3 regions of the Pseudomonas agarici genome follow, and region 1 is predicted to be linked to each of the others. Evidence: predicted binding sites of a transcription regulator. Region 1 holds the regulator's gene; each other region holds the start of a gene.

Evidence for each region. Region 1 encodes sigma-54, which starts transcription at its own class of promoters, with help from an activator protein. Its sites were predicted from a motif close to ANTGGCATNNANNTTGCTNT; they were not measured.
Region 2: glnK (P-II family nitrogen regulator) is a predicted target of sigma-54. The motif match lies at 2,951-2,970, and genes of this name have one in related genera.
Region 3: glnA (type I glutamate--ammonia ligase) is a predicted target of sigma-54. The motif match lies at 1,975-1,994, and genes of this name have one in related genera.

The regions. Positions count from the first base shown of each region.
Region 1 covers NZ_CP014135.1:696,984-701,120, forward strand. The annotation lists gene ptsN (PTS IIA-like nitrogen regulatory protein PtsN) at 1-374, opposite strand, end outside; gene hpf (ribosome hibernation-promoting factor, HPF/YfiA family) at 384-689, opposite strand; gene AWM79_RS03185 (RNA polymerase factor sigma-54) at 767-2,260, opposite strand; gene lptB (LPS export ABC transporter ATP-binding protein) at 2,447-3,172, opposite strand; gene lptA (lipopolysaccharide transport periplasmic protein LptA) at 3,172-3,717, opposite strand; gene lptC (LPS export ABC transporter periplasmic protein LptC) at 3,704-4,137, opposite strand, start outside.
Region 2 covers NZ_CP014135.1:502,703-506,839, forward strand. The annotation lists gene sutA (transcriptional regulator SutA) at 1-139, opposite strand, end outside; partial or broken gene AWM79_RS24810 (secondary thiamine-phosphate synthase enzyme YjbQ) at 242-334, opposite strand; partial or broken gene AWM79_RS02360 (secondary thiamine-phosphate synthase enzyme YjbQ) at 496-828, opposite strand; gene AWM79_RS02365 (ammonium transporter) at 1,036-2,376, opposite strand; gene glnK (P-II family nitrogen regulator) at 2,412-2,750, opposite strand; gene AWM79_RS02375 (accessory factor UbiK family protein) at 3,164-3,424, shown strand; gene AWM79_RS02380 (YifB family Mg chelatase-like AAA ATPase) at 3,671-4,137, shown strand, end outside.
Region 3 covers NZ_CP014135.1:3,433,438-3,437,574, forward strand. The annotation lists gene typA (translational GTPase TypA) at 1-167, opposite strand, end outside; gene thiI (tRNA uracil 4-sulfurtransferase ThiI) at 307-1,761, opposite strand; gene glnA (type I glutamate--ammonia ligase) at 2,089-3,495, shown strand; gene AWM79_RS15015 (cupin domain-containing protein) at 3,739-4,137, shown strand, end outside.

The sequences.
Region 1 (4,137 bases):
AGCATGCTGGCGATCTGCCGGAGCAGTTCCAGGTGCGCATCGGTGGCGGCCTCCGGGACCAACAACACGAACAGCAGATCGACTGGAGCGCCGTCGATGGCGTCGAAATCGATGGGAGCATCCAGGTGCATCAGGGCACTGATGGGCAACTGACAGCCTTTGAGGCGACAGTGGGGAATAGCGATGCCGTTGCCAAAACCGGTTGAGCCAAGTTTTTCACGGGCAATCAGGCTCTCGTAGACATCCTGCATTGCCAGATCGGGCACTTCGCGGGCGATCAGGTTGGCAATTTGTTCGAGGGCGCGTTTTTTACTGCCGCCCGGCACGTTCACCAGGGAACGGCCGGGGGTCAGGATGTTTTCAAGTCGAATCATGGGTGGGCGTTAGCGACCTGTACCTTGGAGCAGATGCAGGTTCTTTTCCTTATGCTTTTTCAGTTGGCGGTCCAGCTTGTCGGTAAGCAGGTCGATCGCGGCATACATGTCGTCATGTTCGGCGTTGGCGACCACCTCGCCACCGTGAATGTGCAGCGTGGCTTCGATTTTCTGCTTCAGTTTTTCGACGGCCATTGTCACCTGCACGTTGGTGATCTTGTCGAAGTGGCGCTCTAACCGGTCAAGTTTCTCGCCGATGTAGGTACGCAGGGGTTCGGTCACTTCCAGTTGGTGTCCACTGATGTTGACTTGCATACAGCTTCTCCTTCGTTGCCAGTGCATGAAGCGGCAGGCGTATGCCTGCCACTGGAACGCTGTGGCACGCCCGGCGGTTACATCAACCGCTTCCGTTCGCTGGAAGGTGCGATCCCGAGGGATTCACGGTACTTGGCGACGGTGCGACGGGCGACCTGAATGCCTTGTGCCTCCAGTAAACCAGCGATCTTGCTGTCACTCAACGGCTTTTTCTGATTTTCCGCCGCAACCAGTTTCTTGATGATCGCGCGGATCGCCGTGGACGAGCATTCACCGCCTTCGGAGGTGCTGACATGGCTGGAGAAAAAGTATTTCAACTCATAAATACCGCGAGGGGTATGCATGAATTTTTGGGTGGTGACCCGGGAAATCGTCGATTCGTGCATACCCACGGCTTCGGCGATGTCATGCAGGACCAGCGGTTTCATCGCTTCATCACCGTACTCCAGGAAGCCGCGCTGGTGTTCGACGATCTGGGTGGCGACCTTCATTAGGGTTTCGTTACGGCTCTGCAGGCTCTTGATGAACCAGCGGGCTTCCTGCAACTGATTACGCATGAAGGTGTTGTCGGCGCTGGTATCGGCGCGGCGGACAAACCCGGCGTATTGCGGATTGACCCGCAGGCGTGGCACCGACTCCTGGTTCAGTTCTACCAGCCAGCGCTCGCTGTCCTTACGCACGATGACGTCGGGCACTACATATTCGGCTTCGCTGGATTCGATCTGCGAGCCAGGGCGCGGGTTGAGGCTTTGCACCAGCTCGATGACCTGGCGCAGTTCGTCTTCCTTGAGCTTCATACGGCGCATCAACTGGCTGTAGTCGCGGCTGCCCAGCAGGTCGATATAGTCGTTGACCAGACGTTGCGCTTCGCTCAGCCATGGGGTCTCGCTCGGCAGTTGGCGCAGTTGCAGCAGCAGGCACTCGCCGAGGTTGCGGGCGCCGATGCCGGCCGGTTCGAACTGTTGGATGCGGTGCAGGACAGCTTCGATTTCGTCGAGCTCGATGTCCAGCTCCGGATCGAAGGCGTCGAGAATTTCCTCGAGGGTCTCGTCCAAGTAGCCCTGACTGTTGATGCAGTCGATCAGGGTCACCGCGATCAGCCGGTCGGTGTCGGACATCGGTGCCAGGTTCAACTGCCACAGCAGGTGGCTTTGCAGGCTTTCGCCGGCGGAGGTGCGGGTGGTGAAGTCCCACTCGTCGTCATCGCTGCTAGGCAGGCTGCTGGCGCTGGTCTGGTAAACGTCTTCCCAGGCGGTGTCGACCGGGAGTTCGTTGGGAATGCGTTCGTTCCAGTCGCCTTCCTCGAGGTTGTCGACCGTGGGCGCGGTTTCCTGGTAGGAGGTTTCCTGGACGTCGGTAGTGGGCTTTTGCTCGGTGCTGTCGGCCAGTGGATCGGCATTATCGAAGTCGTCGCCTTCTTCCTGGCGTTCGAGCATCGGGTTGGATTCCAGGGCCTCCTGGATTTCCTGCTGAAGGTCCAGGGTTGACAATTGGAGCAGGCGGATGGCCTGTTGCAGCTGCGGTGTCATCGTCAGCTGCTGGCCCATTCTTAGGACTAGCGATGGTTTCATGGCAGGGGCTTAACACCTTATTTGCCGGCGCACATGCGCCATCCACTACAGGGCGCCGGAGCGCCAAACATAAGCAAATTATATGCCTGAAATCCAAGCGTTTGCCTAGAGTGCCGTAACAATAAAAGCATAGGATGCTTTATCGAACATTCCGGCACTCAGGCGGGTAGCCAAACACCGTCGGGCTTACAGGCGGAACTCATGGCCCAGATAGACTTCCTTGACCAGCTCGTTGGCCAGGATGGTGGCCGAATCGCCTTCGGCGATCAGTTGTCCATCATTGACGATATAGGCGGTTTCGCAGATGTCCAGGGTCTCGCGAACGTTGTGGTCGGTGATCAGTACACCGATGCCCTTGGCCTTGAGGTGGTAAATGATCTGCTTGATATCGCCGACGGAAATCGGGTCGACACCGGCGAAGGGTTCATCCAGCAGGATGAATTTCGGTGCGGTGGCCAGGGCGCGGGCGATTTCCACTCGGCGGCGCTCGCCACCGGACAGGCTCATGCCGAGGTTGTCGCGAATGTGACTGATATGGAATTCCTGTAGCAGGCTTTCCAGTTCCTTGCGCCGGGCGGCCTTGTCGAGTTCCTTGCGGGTCTCGAGGATTGCCATGATGTTGTCGGCCACCGACAGCTTGCGAAAAATCGAGGCTTCCTGGGGCAAGTAACCGATGCCCGCACGGGCGCGGCCATGCATCGGCTGGTGACTGACGTCATGGTCGTCGATCAGCACGCGTCCCTGGTCGGCCTGAACCAAGCCGACGATCATGTAGAAACAGGTGGTCTTGCCGGCACCGTTGGGGCCGAGCAGGCCGACGATCTGTCCGCTTTCGATCGACAGGCTGACGTCACGCACCACCTGGCGAGTTTTGTAGGCTTTGGCCAGATGCTGGGCTTTCAAAATTGCCATTACTGGGCCTTTTGCTCGTCGGTTTTCTTTTTCGGTTGGATAACCATGTCGATACGCGGCCGTGGCGTGGCAATCGGCGTGCCATTGGCGCGACCGGCGGTGGCCACCTGCTTCACCGTGTCGTAGACGATCTTCTCGCCTTCGGTGGTGTTGCCTTCGTTGACCACTTTGGCCTGGTCGATCAGGACGATACGGTTCTGCTGGGCGAGATATTGGATGGTTTTGCCATAACCCTTGACCGGTTGTGTGTCGGTGACCTTCTGTCGCTGTTCGAAGTACGCCAGGTTGCCCACGGAGGTCACCACGTCGATGTCTCCCGAGGCAGTACGGGTGAGCGTCACGGTATTGCCCCTGACGACCATCGAACCTTGAGTGATGACAACGTCGCCCTTGTAGGTGGCAATGCCTTGTTTGTCATCCAGTTGAGCATCGTCGGCTTGAATGCGGATGGGCTGATCTCTGTCGTTCGGCAGAGCCCAGGCATTCACGCTTCCCAGTACTGCGCCCAGGCTGAGCAAAATCGGGAGGGTTTTAACGAGACTCATACTGTCCTCTTACGTTCGATAGCAGGTGCATCCTGCTTTCTTCCAGATAGGCTTTCATGCCCGTACCCGTGGTGACGCCATTGGGACCGTCGATTCTAACGGCTTGCTCGGTCTGCGCATATTGCTTCTGTGGGAATACTGTCATTCGGCTACTGGTGATGAGTATATTGCGCTGTTTTTCGTCGGTGCGCGCGATGCGGACCGAGTCGATCAGTTCGACCTGGGTGCCGTCCGGGTTGACCTCGGCACGTTCGCTCTGGACGTGCCAGGGGAAGGCGGTGCCGCGATAGAGCTGCAGGTTGGGCTTGGTGACCAGGGTTGTGTCGGAGACCTTGAAGTGCTCGACCTTGTCGCCGGTCATGTCGTACTGCACCTTGCCGTCTGGCAGGTACTGGACACTGTGGGCGTTGATCGCATAGT
Region 2 (4,137 bases), 190 kb from region 1:
CAGCCGATGCGGGGACATCGCCACTGTCGTCGTCGTCATCGGCAACATCTACGTCTTCACCTACCGCTTCCAGACCCTTTTCGGTTTCGTCTTCGTCGCCTACTTCGAGGTCATCGTTTTCCAGATCATCGTCGCTCATGTTCTACCTCATGACTTGCGAAAAAGCAGATTAGTTATAGCCCAGCTGCGCCGCCTGTCGAAGGCCGCCGGAAAAAATCAACATCCGCTGAATCTCAGCGGCTTATGCCCCATCACCCTGCAGGGTGACAAGGACTTTACGAGCACCGCCATGATCACGGTGTTCGCCCAAATAGACACCTTGCCAGCTACTTAGTGGCCTGTGTGGCCAGTTCTGTGAGTCAATTTCGGCGCCACCCGCCCCTGACCGGCGTTGCTGTTCCTCGCCATAGCCGAGCTATGACTCCTCACAGCGCCTTGGTCATGGACTTCCGGCATCCGAACTTGAGCTAACGAACTCACCGTACAGGCCACCAGCGCCAACCATCCCGCCGTTGCCGGCAAAGTCAGCTGACAGCCTAGCAAACTGGCCTTGAAGTGCGCCGGCCAGTCATCCGTGCCTTCGTCGTTATGTTCATACCCGAGCTCGCCTTGCGGCACCAGGGGGTTGAAAAAAACTTCGAAGTCACGGCAAACCGCCGGATCGGCATTCTCGTTGACGATCAACGAGGCCGAGGTATGTTGCAGCCAAAAATGCAACAGTCCGACTCGACATGCCCTCAGTTCAGGCAAGCCATCGAGCAACTCCTGGGTCACCAAATGAGAACCCTGGGGCCTGGCCCGCAAAGTAATCAGTGTCTGTTGCCACATACAGTTCTGCGCCCATCGGCGCGCATTCTAGCGCGCTCAGGAAAAAAGCAAAGCGCCTAATACGCCTGCCATGCTGTAAGCCATCGGCCCACGGGAAATAGGCCCGGTGTTTTCGCCGAAATGCCTCTGGTAAGTCCTTTGAGTCCTCTTGGCACTGACAAAACCCAGGCAAAAAAAAGCCCGGCAAGCCGGGCATTTTTTTTTGGCCTACAGGTTATAGCCGCGCTCGTTGTGTTGCGCCAGGTCGAGGCCGATCGATTCTTCTTCTTCGCTCACACGCAGGCCCATGACCACATCCAGCACCTTGAGAATGATGTAAGTCACCAGCGCCGTGTAGATAACGGTGAAACCGACACCTTTGCACTGGATCCAGACTTGGGCAGCGATATCGGTGGTCGCGGCATTGAATCCGCCCATCGACGGTGCGGCGAACACGCCAGTCAGGATTGCGCCGAGGATACCGCCGATACCGTGCACGCCGAAGGCGTCCAGGGAGTCATCGTAACCCAGCCGGCGTTTCAACGTGGTGGCGCAGAAGAAGCACACCACACCGGCCGCCAGGCCAATGATCAGCGAGCCCATCGGGCCAACAGTACCGGCAGCCGGAGTAATGGCAACCAAGCCGGCGACCACACCCGAGGCGATCCCCAGAGCACTTGGCTTGCCGTGGCTCAGCCACTCAGCGAACATCCAGCCCAGCGCGGCGGCGGCGGTCGCGATCTGAGTCACCAGCATCGCCATGCCGGCGGTACCGTTGGCGGCGGCGGCGGAGCCAGCGTTGAAGCCGAACCAGCCGACCCACAGCATGGCCGCGCCGATCAAGGTGTAGCCAAGGTTGTGTGGTGCCATCGGAGTGACCGGAAAGCCTTTGCGCTTGCCCAGTACCAGGCAAGTCACCAGCCCGGCAATACCGGCATTGATGTGCACCACGGTGCCGCCCGCGAAATCGAGTACGCCCCAGTCTCCCAGCAACGAACCCGGACCGCTCCAGACCATGTGCGCAATCGGCGCATAGACCAGGGTGAACCAGATGCCCATGAAGATCAGCATCGCCGAGAACTTCATCCGCTCGGCGAAGGCACCGACGATCAGCGCCGGGGTGATGATCGCAAAGGTCATCTGGAAGGTGACGAACACCGCTTCAGGAAACAACGCCGTCGGGCCGGTCATACTCGCGGGCGTGATACCGGCGAGGAAAGCCTTGGCCAGCCCGCCGACAAAGGAATTGTAGTTGACGACGCCAGCCTCCATCCCGGTGGTATCGAACGCCATACTGTAGCCATAGCCAAACCACAGGAGGGTGATCAGACCGGTAATGGCGAAACACTGCATCATCACCGAAAGAATGTTTTTCGAGCGCACCATGCCGCCGTAGAACAACGCGAGGCCTGGAAGGGTCATGAACAGCACAAGGGCTGTAGAGATCAACATCCAGCTGGTATCGCCGGAATTGAGGACCGGAGCCGGTACCGAGTCCGCCGCCATGGCCAAGGCCGGCATTACGAGGGACAACAGCGCTCCTAGCCCTGCGAATTTACGCAGAGTCATATGGTTTTCTCCTGGGGCGTTGGGTTTAACGCAGCTTAGATGGCGTCGGTATCGGTTTCGCCGGTACGGATGCGAATAGCCTGTTCCAGATTGACCACGAAGATCTTGCCGTCACCGATCTTGCCGGTGTTAGCGGCCTTGGTTATCGCCTCGATAACCCGATCAAGGTCCTTGTCGTCGATGGCGACATCGATCTTCACCTTGGGCAGGAAATCGACCACGTATTCCGCGCCGCGATACAGCTCGGTGTGACCCTTCTGCCGCCCGAAGCCTTTGACCTCGGTAACGGTAATGCCCTGCACGCCGATTTCGGACAACGACTCGCGCACGTCGTCCAACTTGAACGGCTTGATGATGGCAGTGACTAGCTTCATGAAACTCTCTCCGAATGGGTGGACTTGCCCCAGGAAAACAAACCCGACTCAAGTCTAAGCGCAGTGCCTGGCTTTGTAACGCATCGTTGGCCCCGATCAGCCTGTCGATGCTGGCTAACCGCTGTCGGCGAAGCTTCCCTGCTCCGCTTACCGCACCACTTGGTCACAGTGACGGCATCAGTGCATGGGTTACCAACGACTAAGCAGAAACCTTGCCATCTCTACAAAACCTACTGATTTCAATTCCTTGATCGCCGTGGAGAGCAAAAATTCCACCCACTGGCAGGTAACACGCACCACCACGGCGCACGACCGATCGGTGTGTTGCGCAAAAAGCGTGCGCCACCGCCCTGGTAAATCACTATAGACACGGCGTGGTACACTGGGACGCCCTCGTATCTGGAACCCGCACCATGCTCGCGCCCAAAGCCTTTCTCGACGCCCTGAGCGGCCACGCCTCTCGCCTGTTCAGTGGCGAAACCCCATTGCCGAGCGATGAAATAGAAAACCAGTTCAAAGCCTTGTTGCAAAGCGGCTTCAGCAAGCTGGATCTGGTCAGCCGAGAAGAATTCGACAGCCAGATGGTGGTCCTGGCCCGCACCCGCGCACGATTGGAGAGTTTGGAAGCGAAAGTGGCGGAGTTGGAGGCCAGGCTGAATCCGCCGGGGGCGTGATGGTTCGACGCGTCAACAGACAGAAGCCCCGGCCCGTGGTACTGATTTAGTCCACTGGCGGGACATGTGCGTCTGTCTTGATCATTGCTCACCTCACACATCGCCAACGATCCCAGCAAGCTTAACGCTATCGCTAACAAGCTAAACAACGAATCGTCTGGACACATAAAATCCCGCAACCCCTTTCCCCCCTCGACTAGCCTTTCAGAACCGCAGCAAGCGCCCCTTTGCGCTCAAGGAAAGAGCATGTCCCTGGCTATCGTCCACACTCGCGCCCAGGTGGGCGTCGAAGCCCCCGCCGTTACCGTGGAAACCCACATGGCCAACGGCCTACCGACACTCACCCTGGTCGGTTTACCCGAAACCGCCGTGAAGGAAAGCAAGGACCGGGTTCGCAGCGCGATCCTCAATTCGGCCCTCGACTTTCCAGCCCGACGCATCACCCTCAACCTTGCCCCCGCGGACTTGCCCAAGGACGGAGGGCGCTTTGATCTGGCAATTGCCCTCGGCATCCTCGCCGCCAGTGCGCAGGTGCCGGCCCTGACGCTGGACCATCTGGAGTGCCTGGGCGAGCTGGCCTTGTCCGGTGCCATCCGCCCGGTGCGCGGCGTGCTACCGGCTGCATTGGCCGCCCGCGCCGCCGGACGCACGCTGGTGGTACCGCAGGCCAATGCCGAAGAGGCTTCGCTGGCCTCGGGCTTAACGGTGATTGC
Region 3 (4,137 bases), 2.7 Mb from region 1:
ATGGTAATACCGCGCTCTTTTTCCTGGTCGTTGGAGTCCATCACGCGCTCGTCGTTGAGCTCGTTGCGCTCCAGAGTGCCGGATTGACGCAGGAGTTTGTCTACCAGGGTGGTCTTGCCATGGTCAACGTGGGCGATGATGGCGATGTTGCGTAGATTTTCGATCACTTGTGTATCTCGATCAGAGGATTCGGTGTGCTGACAAGTCTTGGCAGCGATTGACAGTAGTGTCCGGCGTGGCCGTTACAGCTTGACGGCGGCGTCGGGGGGCCGGTGACGCAGGCCACAGGCAAACAGCCCCGGGCACTTAGCTCGGTCGATAAACGCGCACATTGGCATGCCCCTCACTGAGCAAATGGTGGGCATGCAGGCGACTCATCACGCCTTTGTCGCAATACAGCAGGTACTGGCGAGTAGGGTCCAGTGCCTTGAAACGAGCGTTCAGTGCATAAAACGGCATCGCTTGTACCTCGATGCCAGCGAGCTCCAGCGGCTCATCGTCCTGGGCATCCGGATGCCGGATGTCGATCACGACATGACCTGCCAACGCTTCGCTGACCTCTTCGATCTGCAAGTCCTGGCCCAATTCGTCGATCACCCGATCGATCGGCACCAGCTTGGCTCGCTCGAGCGCACGCCCGAGGATCGCCATGTCGAACTCTTTTTCTTCATGCTCCACCCGGCCACGCTTGGCGTGGGTCTTGGGGTTGACCGAAATCACCCCGCAGTATTCGGGCATGTGCTTGGCGAAGTCAGCCGTGCCGATTCGGGTCGCCAGGTCGATGATGTCCTGCTTGTGGCTAGCGATTAGCGGGCGGATCACCAGCTTCTCGGTCACGCAGTCGATCACCGACAAGTTCGGTAGCGTTTGGCTGGAAACCTGGGAGATCGCCTCGCCGGTGACCAGCGCATCGATGTGCAGCCGCTCGGCCATGACTTCCGCCGCGCGCAACATCATACGCTTCAATACTACGCCCATATGACTGTTATCGACTTTTTCGAGAATTTCTCCCAGGACTTCCTCGAACGGCACGCTGATGAACAGCACCCGGTGAGAGCTGCCGTACTTCTTCCACAGGTAATGGGCGACTTCCATCACCCCCAGCTCGTGGGCACGCCCGCCGAGATTGAAGAAGCAAAAATGGCTGATCAGGCCGCGTCGCATCATCTGGTAGGCGGCAACGGTGGAGTCGAAGCCACCGGACATCAGCACCAGAGTCTGCTCCACCGACCCCAGCGGGTAACCGCCGAGGCCGTCATGCTGGCTGTGGATGACAAACAACCGTTGGTCGCGAATTTCCATTCGCACTTCGATTTCCGGCTCTTTCAAGGAGATCCCCGCCGCAGCGCACTGGCGCCGCAGCTGGCTGCCGACGTATTTCTCCACCTCCATCGAGGTAAAGACGTGCTTGCCGGCGCGCTTGCAGCGCACGGAAAAAATCTTGCCCGGCAACACCTCGCCATAATGCTGCTTGCATTTGGCGGTGATGTCGTCGAAGTCGCCCAGCGGGTACTCGGCGACCTGCAGTAAATGGGCGATACCTGGTGTATTGCACAAGCGTGTAGTCAGTTCGTGCAGGGCCTTAGGGTCGGTCAGCGCGGTTTGCAGCTCGAGGTTGTCCCACACGCCATTCACCACCACAGCCGGATCCACGTCACGGAGCACGGCACGGATGTTCTTGGCCAACTGGCGGATGAATCGCATCCGGACAGGGCGGCTTTTAATGGTGATTTCGGGGAAGACTTTTACGATTAATTTCATAAAAACAGCGCGCGAAGGGCCGGCCGAAAAAGGGGGCGCGGATTATAGCGGAAATTGTTCAACGTTTAACCAGTTATTGTACAGACGGTTTTTTGCGCACCAAAAAAGACCAAGCGTGCCTTTTTGGCACCGAAAAGGTGCGCTCAATGCACCGAAATTCTCCTATTGCTGGCCGTAATGCTTGAGATTGGAGCAAAAAAACTCTCGCAAGATGCTGGCATGCAATTTGCTCTCTTGTGAGGCAGATTGCCTTGGCCGAGTATTCGCGCCGGCATCACCACTATTTCAGGGCTAACGCCACTAGCCCGAAGCCACCCGGAGGACACCATGTCGAAGTCGGTTCAACTCATCAAAGATCATGACGTTAAGTGGATTGATCTGCGCTTCACGGACACCAAAGGTACTCAGCACCACGTGACCATGCCGGCTCGTGATGCGCTGGATGACGATTTCTTCGAAATGGGCAAGATGTTCGACGGTTCCTCCATCGCCGGCTGGAAAGGCATCGAAGCCTCCGACATGATCCTGCTGCCGGACGACAGCACCGCCGTGCTCGACCCGTTCACCGAAGAGCCGACCCTGATCCTGGTTTGCGACGTGATCGAGCCCTCGACCATGCAAGGCTACGACCGCGACCCACGGGCAATCGCCCGTCGCGCCGAGGAGTACCTGAAGTCCACCGGTATCGGCGACACCGCTTTCTTCGGCCCCGAGCCTGAGTTCTTCATCTTCGATTCGGTCAAATTCAAGTCCGACATCTCCGGTTCCATGTTCAAGATCTTCTCCGAACAAGGTTCATGGATGTCCGACCAGGACGTGGAAGGCGGCAACAAAGGCCACCGTCCAGGCGTCAAGGGCGGCTATTTCCCGGTGCCACCGTTCGACCACGACCACGAAATCCGTACCTCCATGTGCAACGCGCTGGAAGAAATGGGCCAGACCGTCGAAGTTCACCACCACGAAGTGGCGACTGCCGGCCAGAACGAAATCGGCGTGAAATTCAACACCCTGGTAGCCAAGGCTGACGAAGTCCAGACCCTGAAGTACTGCGTACACAACGTGGCCGATGCCTACGGTCGTACCGCGACTTTCATGCCAAAACCGCTGTATGGCGACAACGGCTCGGGCATGCACGTGCATGTGTCCATCTCCAAGGATGGCAAGAACACCTTCGCGGGCGAAGGCTATGCCGGCCTGTCCGACACTGCCCTGTACTTTATCGGCGGTATCATCAAGCACGGCAAGGCTCTGAACGGTTTCACCAATCCGTCGACCAACTCCTACAAGCGTTTGGTCCCAGGTTTCGAAGCCCCGGTGATGCTTGCCTACTCGGCTCGCAACCGCTCTGCCTCGATCCGCATTCCTTACGTCTCCAGCCCCAAGGCTCGTCGTATCGAAGCACGCTTCCCGGATCCGGCCGCCAACCCTTACCTGGCCTTCGCCGCGCTGATGATGGCTGGCCTCGACGGCATCCAAAACAAGATCCACCCCGGCGATGCCGCTGACAAGAACCTGTACGACCTGCCGCCTGAAGAGGCCAAAGAGATCCCACAGGTTTGCGGTAGCCTGAAAGAAGCCCTGGAAGAGCTGGATAAAGGTCGTGCGTTCCTGACCAAAGGCGGCGTTTTCAGCGACGACTTCATCGATGCCTACATCGAGCTCAAGAGCGAAGAAGAAATCAAGGTACGTACCTTCGTACACCCACTGGAATACGAGCTGTACTACAGCTGCTGATCCCGTGGCGCCTGCGCCAGCAGGCACTGCTTCGAGGAAATGCCCCGTATCGATGGATACGGGGCATTTTTTATAGGCGACGATAAACGACAGCCCATTATTCGAGATTTTTTGCAACGCTTAGACGCTAGCCAAAGCGTGTAGACCGGCGTTGACTACTCTCCCCAGGATTGCCGCCAAATCCTACGCAAGCCGCCGCGCACGGACGGACGGCGAATGCCCGCCAACACGGAGAGTTAGCCCATGACATTGCCTTCAAACACCGCCGCCGAACATCCCGACAGCAGCCAACCGAAGACACTCGCCGCACCGACCGCCGAGGTCCTGCTGCGTGCCAGCAGCGGCTGGGAGGGCACTCCCTATGAGGCCTACCCCGCAGGGCCGCCCGAACTGACCCTGCTCAGGATCAACATTCCCGCCGACACCGAACTGAACTGGCATATCCATCCCATTCCCAGCGCCGCCTACATCATCTCCGGCGAAGTACTGGTCGAGACGCGAGAAGGCAACAAGCAGACTTTGCTGAAATCTGGCGATACGATTGCCGCCGTGGTCAATGTCGAACATCGCGCCAGGACCGGGGCAGTCCCGGTGGACCTGCTGGTGTTCTATGCCGGCAGCGAAGGCATGGCGCTCTCGGAG